3 regions of the Nonomuraea sp. NPDC003560 genome follow, and region 1 is predicted to be linked to each of the others. Evidence: riboswitches for the same ligand, from Rfam matches in the RefSeq annotation. Region 1 holds a riboswitch; each other region holds the start of a gene.
The links. A riboswitch is a leader RNA that binds a small molecule or an ion and turns the genes downstream of it on or off. The one in region 1 is predicted to bind thiamine pyrophosphate.
Positions count from the first base shown of each region.

Region 2: linked by a shared signal. The riboswitch ahead of ACFYUV_RS08100 (FAD-dependent oxidoreductase) and the one ahead of thiC (phosphomethylpyrimidine synthase ThiC) in region 1 are both predicted to bind thiamine pyrophosphate.
Region 3: linked by a shared signal. The riboswitch ahead of ACFYUV_RS26235 (purine-cytosine permease family protein) and the one ahead of thiC (phosphomethylpyrimidine synthase ThiC) in region 1 are both predicted to bind thiamine pyrophosphate.

Region 1 is NZ_JBIAOF010000003.1:482,356-485,620, reverse strand. It holds gene ACFYUV_RS13190 (glycoside hydrolase N-terminal domain-containing protein) at 1-1,096, shown strand, start outside; gene ACFYUV_RS13185 (class I SAM-dependent methyltransferase) at 1,056-1,676, opposite strand; TPP riboswitch at 1,712-1,824, shown strand; gene thiC (phosphomethylpyrimidine synthase ThiC) at 1,817-3,265, shown strand, end outside.
Region 2 is NZ_JBIAOF010000002.1:587,853-591,117, forward strand. It holds gene ACFYUV_RS08100 (FAD-dependent oxidoreductase) at 1-1,598, opposite strand, end outside; TPP riboswitch at 1,588-1,704, opposite strand; gene ACFYUV_RS08105 (NAD(P)/FAD-dependent oxidoreductase) at 1,757-2,926, shown strand; gene ACFYUV_RS08110 (Rv2175c family DNA-binding protein) at 2,957-3,265, shown strand, end outside.
Region 3 is NZ_JBIAOF010000006.1:529,390-532,654, forward strand. It holds gene ACFYUV_RS26220 (TenA family protein) at 1-486, shown strand, start outside; gene ACFYUV_RS26225 (Fpg/Nei family DNA glycosylase) at 524-1,402, shown strand; gene ACFYUV_RS26230 (rhodanese-like domain-containing protein) at 1,429-1,752, shown strand; TPP riboswitch at 1,804-1,917, shown strand; gene ACFYUV_RS26235 (purine-cytosine permease family protein) at 1,908-3,245, shown strand; gene ACFYUV_RS26240 (methylated-DNA--[protein]-cysteine S-methyltransferase) at 3,231-3,265, opposite strand, start outside.

The DNA.
Region 1 (3,265 bases):
CCTGGCCGAGACGGCGGTGCCGTACCAGGAGTTCGTGGCGGGGCTGCGCACGCCCGGACGCGAGACCGCGCGGTCGATGTTCGGCTCCGCGGGGTGGGTGGTGCACTCCAACACCAACCCGTTCGGGTTCACGGGCGTGCACGACTGGCCCACGTCGTTCTGGATGCCGGACGCCGCCGGCTGGCTGGTGCGCCAGCTCTACGAGCGTTACCTGTTCGACGGCGACGAGCGCTACCTGCGCGGGCACGCCTATCCGGCGATGCGCGAGGCCGCCAAGTTCTGGCTGGCCAACCTGTGTCCCGACGCGCGCGACGGCAGCCTCGTCGTCTCGCCCGCCTACTCGCCCGAGCACGGCGACTTCACCGCGGGCGCGGCCATGCCGCAGCAGATCGTCCGGGACCTGTTCGCCTGCACGGCCGCGGCCGCGCGCACGCTCGGCGTGGACGCCGAGTTCGCCGGACGGCTGCGCACGGCGGCCGACCGGCTCGATCCCGGGCTGCGGGTCGGGTCCTGGGGGCAGCTCCAGGAGTGGAAGGCCGACCTCGACGACCCGTCCGACCGGCACCGGCACGTCTCCCAGCTCTACGCCCTGCACCCCGGGACGCAGCTCACCGCCCCCGAGCACCTGGCCGCGGCGCGCACCACCCTCGAAGCGCGCGGCGACGGCGGCACGGGCTGGAGCATGGCCTGGAAGGTCAACTTCTGGGCCCGGCTCAAGGACGGCGACCGCGCCCTGAGCATGCTGGGCGGGCAACTGCGCGCCAGCACGCTGCCCAACCTGTGGGACACGCATCCGCCGTTCCAGATCGACGGGAACCTCGGCGCGACCGCCGGGGTGGCCGAGATGCTGCTCCAGAGCCACGCCGGCGTCATCGAGCTGCTGCCCGCGCTGCCGGCCGCCTGGCGCGCGGGCTCGTTCGACGGGCTGCGCGCCCGCGGCGGCTTCACCGTCGGGGTGACCTGGGCGCACGGCGTGCCGGTCGAGGTCAGGCTGTCGTCGGCGCGCGGCGGGACCGCCCGGCTGCGCGGCCCCGGCTTCGCGCTCGACCTGGAGACTAGGGCTGGGGAGAGCTGCGCGCTGTCGCCAGCACGCTGAACCACGTGCGGTGGGTGACGTTCGTCTCGTGCCAGGCGACCGCGAACCCGGCCGCGTCCAGCACCGCGAGCAGGTCGCCCGCGTCGCGGTGGACGAACCAGCGCTCGTACTCCGTCCGGTACGGCACCGGCTCCCAGCCCTCGCCGTCGCCCAGGGCGGTGATCAGCGCGAGCACCCCGCCGGGGCGCAGCGCCGCGTGCCAGGCGCGCAACGTCGCCTCGGTCTGCTCGGACGGCACGTGCACGAGGGCCGCGGCCGACCAGACGCCGTCCAGGGACGCCGGCGACAGCGGCGGGCGTCGCAGATCGCCCAGGACGGTGGGCACGCCGCGCCCGGCGGCGAGCCTGGCCATCTCGATCGACAGGTCCACGCCCACGGTGGTCAGGCCGCGTCCGGCGAACCAGGCCGACTCGCGCCCCGGGCCGCATCCCAGGTCGGCGACCGTGGCCCCGGCGGGCAGGGCTGAGGCGAACCGGTCGCGGACGGCCACGATCGAGGGTGACGGATCGGCGACCTGCTCGTCGAACTGGCGCGCGATGCGGTCGTAGGTGGCGGTCGTGTGCGCAATGGGATCGGACATCCCCTTGATCCTGCCACGCGCGGGGTTATGATCGCGATGACCAACGCGGGAGCCCGGTGCGGACCGGGCTGAGAGGACGGCTGTCAGCCGCCGACCGCCAGAACCTGCTCCGGATAATGCCGGCGAAGGGAGTTTGCGCGATGAGCGACGCGCGCTTTTCCAAGATCTACATCGGTGACCTTCAGGTGCCGATGCGCGAGGTCAGGCTGTCGAACGGCACGTCGGTGCGGCTCTACGACACCTCGGGGCCGTCGCGTACCGACCGCTCGGCGTGGGGGTCGCCGGTCACCCAGCTCGGCGCGGCGCGGCGCGGCGTGGTGACCAAGGAGATGGAGTTCGTGGCCGTCCGGGAGGGGATGACGCCCGAGTTCGTCCGGCAGGAGGTCGCGGCCGGGCGGGCGGTCATCCCCGCCAACGTCAACCATCCGGAGTCCGAGCCGATGGCGATCGGCCGGAACTTCCTGGTCAAGATCAACGCCAACATCGGCAACTCCGCCGTCACCTCCTCGATCGAGGAGGAGGTCGAGAAGATGACCTGGGCCACCCGGTGGGGCGCCGACACCGTCATGGACCTGTCCACCGGGCCGAACATCCACGAGACCCGCGAGCAGATCATCCGCAGCTCGCCCGTCCCGGTCGGCACCGTGCCCATCTACCAGGCGCTGGAGAAGGTGGGCGGGCGACCCGAGGCGCTGTCGTGGGAGGTCTACCGCGACACCCTGATCGAGCAGTGCGAGCAGGGCGTCGACTACGTGACGGTGCACGCGGGGGTGCGGCTGGCGCACGTCCCGCTGACCGCCCGCCGCAAGACCGGGATCGTCTCGCGCGGGGGCTCGATCATGGCCGCCTGGTGCCTGGCCCACCACCGCGAGAGCTTCCTGTACGAGCACTTCGACGAGATGTGCGCCCTGCTGGCCCGCTACGACGTGACGTTCTCGCTGGGCGACGGGCTGCGCCCCGGCTCGATCGCGGACGCCAACGACGAGGCCCAGTTCGCCGAGCTGCGCACCCTGGGCGAGCTGACCAAGATCGCGCACGCGCACGACGTGCAGGTGATGATCGAGGGTCCCGGCCACGTGCCCATGCACAAGATCAAGGAGAACGTCGACCTGCAGCGCGAGCTCTGCGACGACGTGCCCTTCTACACCCTCGGCCCGCTCGTCACCGACATCGCCCCCGGCTACGACCACATCACCTCGGGCATCGGCGCCGCCATGATCGCCTGGTACGGCACCGCCATGCTCTGCTACGTCACCCCCAAGGAGCACCTCGGCCTGCCCAACCGCGACGACGTCAAGACCGGCGTGATCACCTACAAGATCGCGGCGCACGCGGCGGACCTGGCCAAGGGGCACCCGCAGGCCCAGGCGTGGGACGACGCCCTGTCGGACGCCCGGTTCGAGTTCCGCTGGGAGGACCAGTTCGACCTGTCGCTCGACCCGGACACCGCCCGCGCCTTCCACGACGAGACCCTGCCGGCCGCGCCCGCCAAGACCGCGCACTTCTGCTCGATGTGCGGCCCGAAGTTCTGCTCGATGAAGCTCAGCCACGAGGTGCGGGCGGGCATGGCCGACAAGGCGGCCGAGTTC
Region 2 (3,265 bases), on a different contig from region 1:
GCCAGCTCGCCCTCCTCACCCGTCAGAATCCCCGCGCCCGTCGAAACCCCCGCCACCCGAGCCGCTGCCTGAGCCGCCGCTTGGGCCGCCGCTTGGGCCGCCGGCTGCGTGCCTGTCTGCACCGCCGCCGGGGCCCCGGCCTGTGTGCCTGTCTGGGCCGTTGCCGGGGCCGCCGCCGGGGACGCCGTCGTCGTGGACGGTGTCAGCACCGCCGACGCGACCAGGGCCGCCGTCAGGGGAGCCAGCAGCACCCCGCCCCGATGGTGGCCGGTCGCCAGCACCAGCCCCGGGACCTCGCCCGCCCCGATGATCGGCAGGTTGTCGGGGGTGCCCGGACGCAGCCCGGCGACCACGTCGGCGACCTCCAGCTCGGTGACGCCCGGCACCAGCTCCCTGGCGTCGCGCAGCAGCTCGTAGAGCCCGCCCGCGGTCACCCGGGTGTCGAACCCCAGCTCCTCCTGGGTCGCCCCGAGCACCAGCTCGCCGTCGCCCCTGGGGACGAGGTAGACGGGCGCGCCGTGCACCATCCCGCGTACGCACCGGCCGAGCAGCGGCTGCGGCGAGCGCAACCGCATGATCTGCCCCTTGACCGGCCGGACGGGCACGTCGGCCAGCTCCCCGCTCCACGCCCCGGCGGCCAGCACCACCCGCTCGGCCGCGATCTCCAGCACCGCCGGCTCAGGCTGACCGGGCACGGCCTCAAGCCGCACCCCCCTCACAGCACCAGTCGCAGCACCTGTCACGGCTCCCGCCACAGGTCCTGCCGCACCGCCTGCCCCAGCACCGATCCCAGCGCCGGTCCCAGAGCTGATCCCACCGCCGGTCCCGGAGCCGATCCCAGCACCGGTCAGAGCGCCGGTGCCAGAGCCGGTCCCAGCGCCGGTCGCGGCGCCTGGAGCGGCGTCGCCGTCGCGCAGCAGGCCGGTCACCCGCGCCCGCACCACGGGCACGCCCAGCCGGTCGAGCGCGGCCAGCAGCGCCGCCGTGACCCGGCGCGGATCGACCCAGGCGTCACCGGGGGCCAGCAGCCCGCCGCGCACCGAAGGGGCCAGCATGGGCTCCAGACGCCGGCACTCGCGCCCGGTCAGCCGCTCGACCCGCAGCCCCAGCTTGTCCATGAACGCCGCCAGGTCGTCGAGCGCCGCGAGGTCGTCGGCCCCGAAGGCGACGTCGAGCGTGCCGTCGGCGCGCAGGTCGAGCGCACGGCCAGCGGCCCCCTCCGGCCCGATCACCCCGAACGCGCCCCCGAACGCCTCCCCGGCCCTCGCCTCGGCCCTCGCCCCGGCCCCGCCACCGGAACCGCCGCTCAGCCCCGTGCCGAGACCTGCCCCGAAGCCCGCACCGAGGTCCGGGCCGAGGCCCGCGTCGGCGGCCAGTTCGGCGGCGAAGGACGGCCATCGGCTCAGCGAGGCGGCCCCCAGCCGCAGCAAAGGCTCCTCGGTGTAGGCGACCTCGCTGACGGGCGCCAGCATCCCGGCCGCCGCGTAGGACGCCCCGCGCCCCGGGGCCGGATCGACCACCGTGACGGGCAGCCCCTCGCGGGCCAGCCGCCAGGCGATCGACAACCCGACGACCCCGCCGCCCACGATCACATTCATCCGCGCTCCCTTCGCCGGCATGATCCGGATCAGGTGTCTTGCGGTCGAAGGCCCGCTCAAGCCTTCCTCTCAGCCCGGTGACGGCCGGACTCCCGCGCGTCTTGCGCCTCCAGCCTACGGCCTCGGCGCGACGTGCCGGCACCGCCCCCGTTATGGTCATGAACGTGAACCATGTCGTAGTGGTGGGAGCGGGCCTGGCCGGGCTGCGCAGCGCGGAGGCGCTGCGCGGGCGCGGCTTCACCGGACGGATCACGCTGATCGGCCAGGAGCGCCATCGGCCCTACGACCGTCCGCCGTTGTCCAAGGCCGTGCTGTCCGGCGCGGCCGACTCCAGCTTCCTGGAGGCCGACCTCGACGCGCTGGAGGTCGACTTCTGGCCAGGCGTCACCGCCAAGGCCCTGCGCGAGGGCGTCGTGGAGACGACCGAGGGCGAGCTCGGCTACGACGGCCTCGTGATCGCCACCGGCACCGAGCCGATCACCGTGCCCGGCGACGGCCCCCAGCACGTCCTGCGCACCCTCGACGACGCCCACGAGCTGCGCGCCGGGCTCGTGGCCGGAGCCCATGTGGCGATCATCGGCGCCGGCTGGATCGGCGCCGAGGTCGCCACCGCCGCCCGCAAGGCCGGTTGCTCGGTGACCGTGATCGAGGCCGGCCCCGCCCCGCTGTCCAACGCCGTGGGCCCGGAGATCGGCGCCCGCACGCGACACTGGTACGACGGCATCGACCTGCGCCTGAACACCATGGTCGACGAGGTGGACGAGGGCGGCGTGCGGCTGGTGGGCGGCGAGTTCGTCCAGGCGCACGTGGTCGTCACGGGCATCGGCGTGCGCCCGGCCGTCGAGTGGCTGGCCGGCTCCGACATCGACCTGCACAACGGCGTCGTCACCGACGAGCACCTGCGCACGTCCATGCCGAACGTGGTCGCCGCCGGCGACTGCGCGGCCTGGTGGTCGCGCCGCTACGGCGTCCGGCTGCGCGTCGAGCACTGGGACACCGCGCTCGGCTCGCCCGAGGTCGCCGCCGCGACCCTGCTGGGGGAGGAGGCCGTCTACGACCCGGCCCCCTACTTCTGGTCCGAGCAGTTCGGCCACATGGTCCAGTACATCGGCCACCACCCCTCCGGCGACCGCCTGCTCTACCGGGGCGAGCCCGAGGGCAAGTGGTCGGCCGTCTGGCTGACGTCCGGCGACACCCTCGCCGCCGTGCTCGCCGTCGACCGGCCCCGGGACTACGTGCAGGGCCGTAGGATCATCGAAGGCGGGCATCGCCTCGACACAGAACGCCTGGTAGATCCAGAGGTCCCCCTACGGGATTGTGTTGTTTGAGCAAGGACGGCATGTGGTAGTTGTGGTTTCGTGACGCTTTCTGTTGCACAGATCGACCGGGAGACCGACCAGCTCGTCGACGAGTGGCTCACTCTCCCCGAAGTGGCCTCACGCCTCGACCTCTCGATCGGGCGGGCCAAGCAACTCCTCAAGGACCACAAGCTGCTCGGCGTGCGCCGTGGCGGCGGCGGGCCACAGGTTCCCGCGGTGTTCCTCGACGGGAAGGACGTGATGAAGGGCCTGCCCGGCACACTGACCGTGTTGCAGGACGCCGGCTACGACGACATCGAGTCGCTGCGCTGGCTCTTCACCCCAGACGAGTCCCTGCCGGGGTCGCCC
Region 3 (3,265 bases), on a different contig from region 1:
CTGGAGCAGGACTACCTGTACCTGCTCGACTATGTGCGGGTGTTCTCCAGGCTGGCCTGGCAGGCGCCGGACGGGCATGTGGGAGACCTGGTGGATCTGGCGTACGCGACGTACCACGACGAACTGCGGCTGCATCGGTCGTTGTCGGCGGAGTTCGGGGCCGATCTGGACAACGCGGTGAAGGGGCCGGCGTGTGTGGCGTACACGGCGTTCCTGCTGGAGGCGGCGGGGTCGTACGGGGAGGGGTTGGCCGCGCTTTATCCGTGTATGTGGGGATATTCGAGTCTTGGGAAGATTCTCGCCGAGAACCCGCCCGCCGAGCCGCGGTACCGGGCCTGGGTGGACACCTACGCCGACCCCGCGTTCGCGGTGCTGACCGTACGGATCGGGCAGATGATCGACGAGGCCGACCCCGACCCCGTACGGGCGGAGGCGCTGTTCGCCGAGGGCATGGCACACGAGCTCGCCTTCTGGGACGTGCCGTAGTCGCGTGCCGGCCCGGCGCGCGCCATACCCTGGGGGCATGCCGGAACTTCCCGAGGTGGAGTCGCTCACCAACTTCCTGCGCGAGCGGGCGGTCGGCCGTTCGATCGCCGGCGTCGACGTCGTCGGCTTCCAGGCGCTCAAGACGTTCGACCCGCCGGTCACCGCGCTCGGCGGGCTCACCGTCACGAACGTGTCGAGGCACGGCAAGTTCCTCGACCTCGACTGCGACGGCCTGCACCTGATCATCCATCTGGCCCGCGCCGGCTGGCTGCGCTGGCGCGACGACCTGACCGGCGCGCGGCCGGTGCGGCCGGGCAAGGGGCCGCTGGCCGTACGCGTACGGCTGGCGCCGGACGACGACGGCCTGGCCCCCGGCTTCGAGCTGACCGAGGCCGGCACGCAGAAACGGCTGGCCGTCTACGTCACCGACAAGCCGGAGGACGTGCCCGGCGTCGCCGCCCTGGGCCCCGACCCGCTCGACGACGCCTTCACCGTCGAGGCGCTCAAGCGCATCGTGGGCGGCAACCGCACCCAGATCAAGGGGCTGCTGCGCGACCAGAAGGTGATCGCGGGCATCGGCAACGCCTACTCCGACGAGGTGCTGCACGCGGCGAGGATGTCGCCGTTCAAGATCGCCGCGACGCTGACCGACGCCCAGATCGCCGACCTGCACGAGGCCATCGTGACGACGTTGCGCGACGCCGTCGAACGGGCGCACGGGCTGGCCGCCAAGGACCTCAAGGCGGAGAAGAAGTCCGGGCTGCGCGTGCACAACCGGGCCGGCCAGCCGTGCGACGTGTGCGGCGACACGATCCGCGAGGTGTCCTTCGCCGACTCCGCGCTCCAGTACTGCCCGACCTGCCAGACGGGCGGGAAGCCGCTGGCCGACCGGCGGATGTCGCGCCTGCTCAAGTAGGGTCCCGGGCGCGGGATGATGGAGACATGACCGTTCCAGAGATCGACGTCACCGCCGTTCCCGACGACGCCTACCTGCTCGACGTCCGCGAGCAGGACGAGTGGCTGGCCGGCCACGCCCCCGAGGCCGTGCACATCCCCATGTCGCAGATCCAGGGCCGGGTCGAGGAGGTGCCCGCCGACCGCACCGTCTACGTGGTGTGCCGGGTAGGCGGCCGGTCGATGCAGGTCACGGCGTGGCTCAACCAGCTCGGGCGCGACGCCGTCAACGTGGGCGGCGGCATGCAGTCGTGGGAGTTCGCGCGCCGTCCCATGGTCAGCGAGACCGGGCAGGATCCTTTCGTGGCCTGAATGCCCCACTGTGGCGGTTCCGCCGCCATTGAGGCATGATGAGGGCGCCAACTGCATAGTCGCGGGAGCTCGGGGTGCCGGGCTGAGAGGGCAGCAACACAGCCGCTGCCGACCGCCTGAACCTGTCCGGGTAATGCCGGCGTAGGGAGTGTGCGATGACGCATGTCGTCGACGAAGTTCCGCTGACCCTTGACGGCGCGCCCCCCAAGACCCTCGGCGTCCTCGACCAGGGCGCGCTCTGGGCCAACCTGGGTGTCAGCCTCCTCGGCTTCTCCGGCGCGCTCGTCCTGATCGATCCCCTGGGCAACGCGCCGCTCAGCCTCGTGGCCGCGCTCACGGCCGCCGTGGTCGGCAGCCTCATCGGCACGGCCATGGTCGGCCTGTCGGCCATCCCCGGCACGCAGACCGGGCGGCCGGCGATGGTGCTGCTGCGCGGGCTGTTCGGGGCGAAGATGTCGTACGTCCCGTCCGTGCTGAACATCGTGCAGATGCTCGGCTGGGGGGCCTTCGAGCTCTGGGTGATCGCCAAGGCCGCGAACGCGATCTTCGGGAGCGTCCCGTACCAGGTGTGGGTGGTGGTGGCGGGGGTGCTGACCACCGCGCTCGCCGTCTGGCCGCTCGGGTCGATCCGGCTGCTGCGCCGGTACGTGACCGCCGGCGTGATCGTGTCGCTGATCTGGTTCACGGTGTCGTTCCTGGGCGAGGCGCCGACGTACACGGGCGGGTCGTGGACGGCCTTCGCCCCGGCCGTCGACTACGTCATCGCCCTGTCGGTGTCGTGGGTGCCGATGGCCGCCGACTTCGCCAGGCACTCGCGTTCCAGCCGGGCCGCCTTCACCGGCGTCGTCGGCGGCTACACCGTCGCCCAGGTGGCCTGCCTGGCACTCGGCGTGTACGCGGTGGCCATCGCGGGCGCCCAGGCGGTCCAGGCCGACGGCATGGTCGTGTTCCAGCCGTTCGTCGCGGCGCCGCTGGGCGCGCTGTTCTTCGGCATCCTGGTGCTGCGCGAGACCGACCAGTCCTTCGCCAACGTCTACTCCACCACCGTCTCGCTGCAGAACCTGATGCCGAAGGTGGACCGCCGGGTCGTCTCGACCGCGATCGGCGTGCTCACCACCGCGATCGCCCTGGTCGTGGACGTCACCTCCTACGGCGCGTTCCTCGGGGTGATCGGCGCGGTGTTCGTGCCGATGTTCGCCGTGCTGGCCGTCGACTACTTCGTGCTCGGCGGCGCGGCCCGCTGGAACACCGCCGAGGACGCGCCCTCGCGCTGGCTGATGCTGCTGCCGTGGGCGCTGGGCTTCGCCGCCTACTGGTTCACCACCTCGACGCCCACGGTCGCCGGCTGGGACGGCTTCTGGGCCTCCGCCCGCGAGGCCGTCGGCTTCACGCGGGAGCCGTGGATGAACGGCGCGCTCGGCGGGGCGCTGGTCGCGGCCCTGGTGACGCTGCTCATCGGCGTGCTCGGCCGGCGTCGCTCAGCGGCCCGCTGAGACCCGGCGTTCGACGTTGA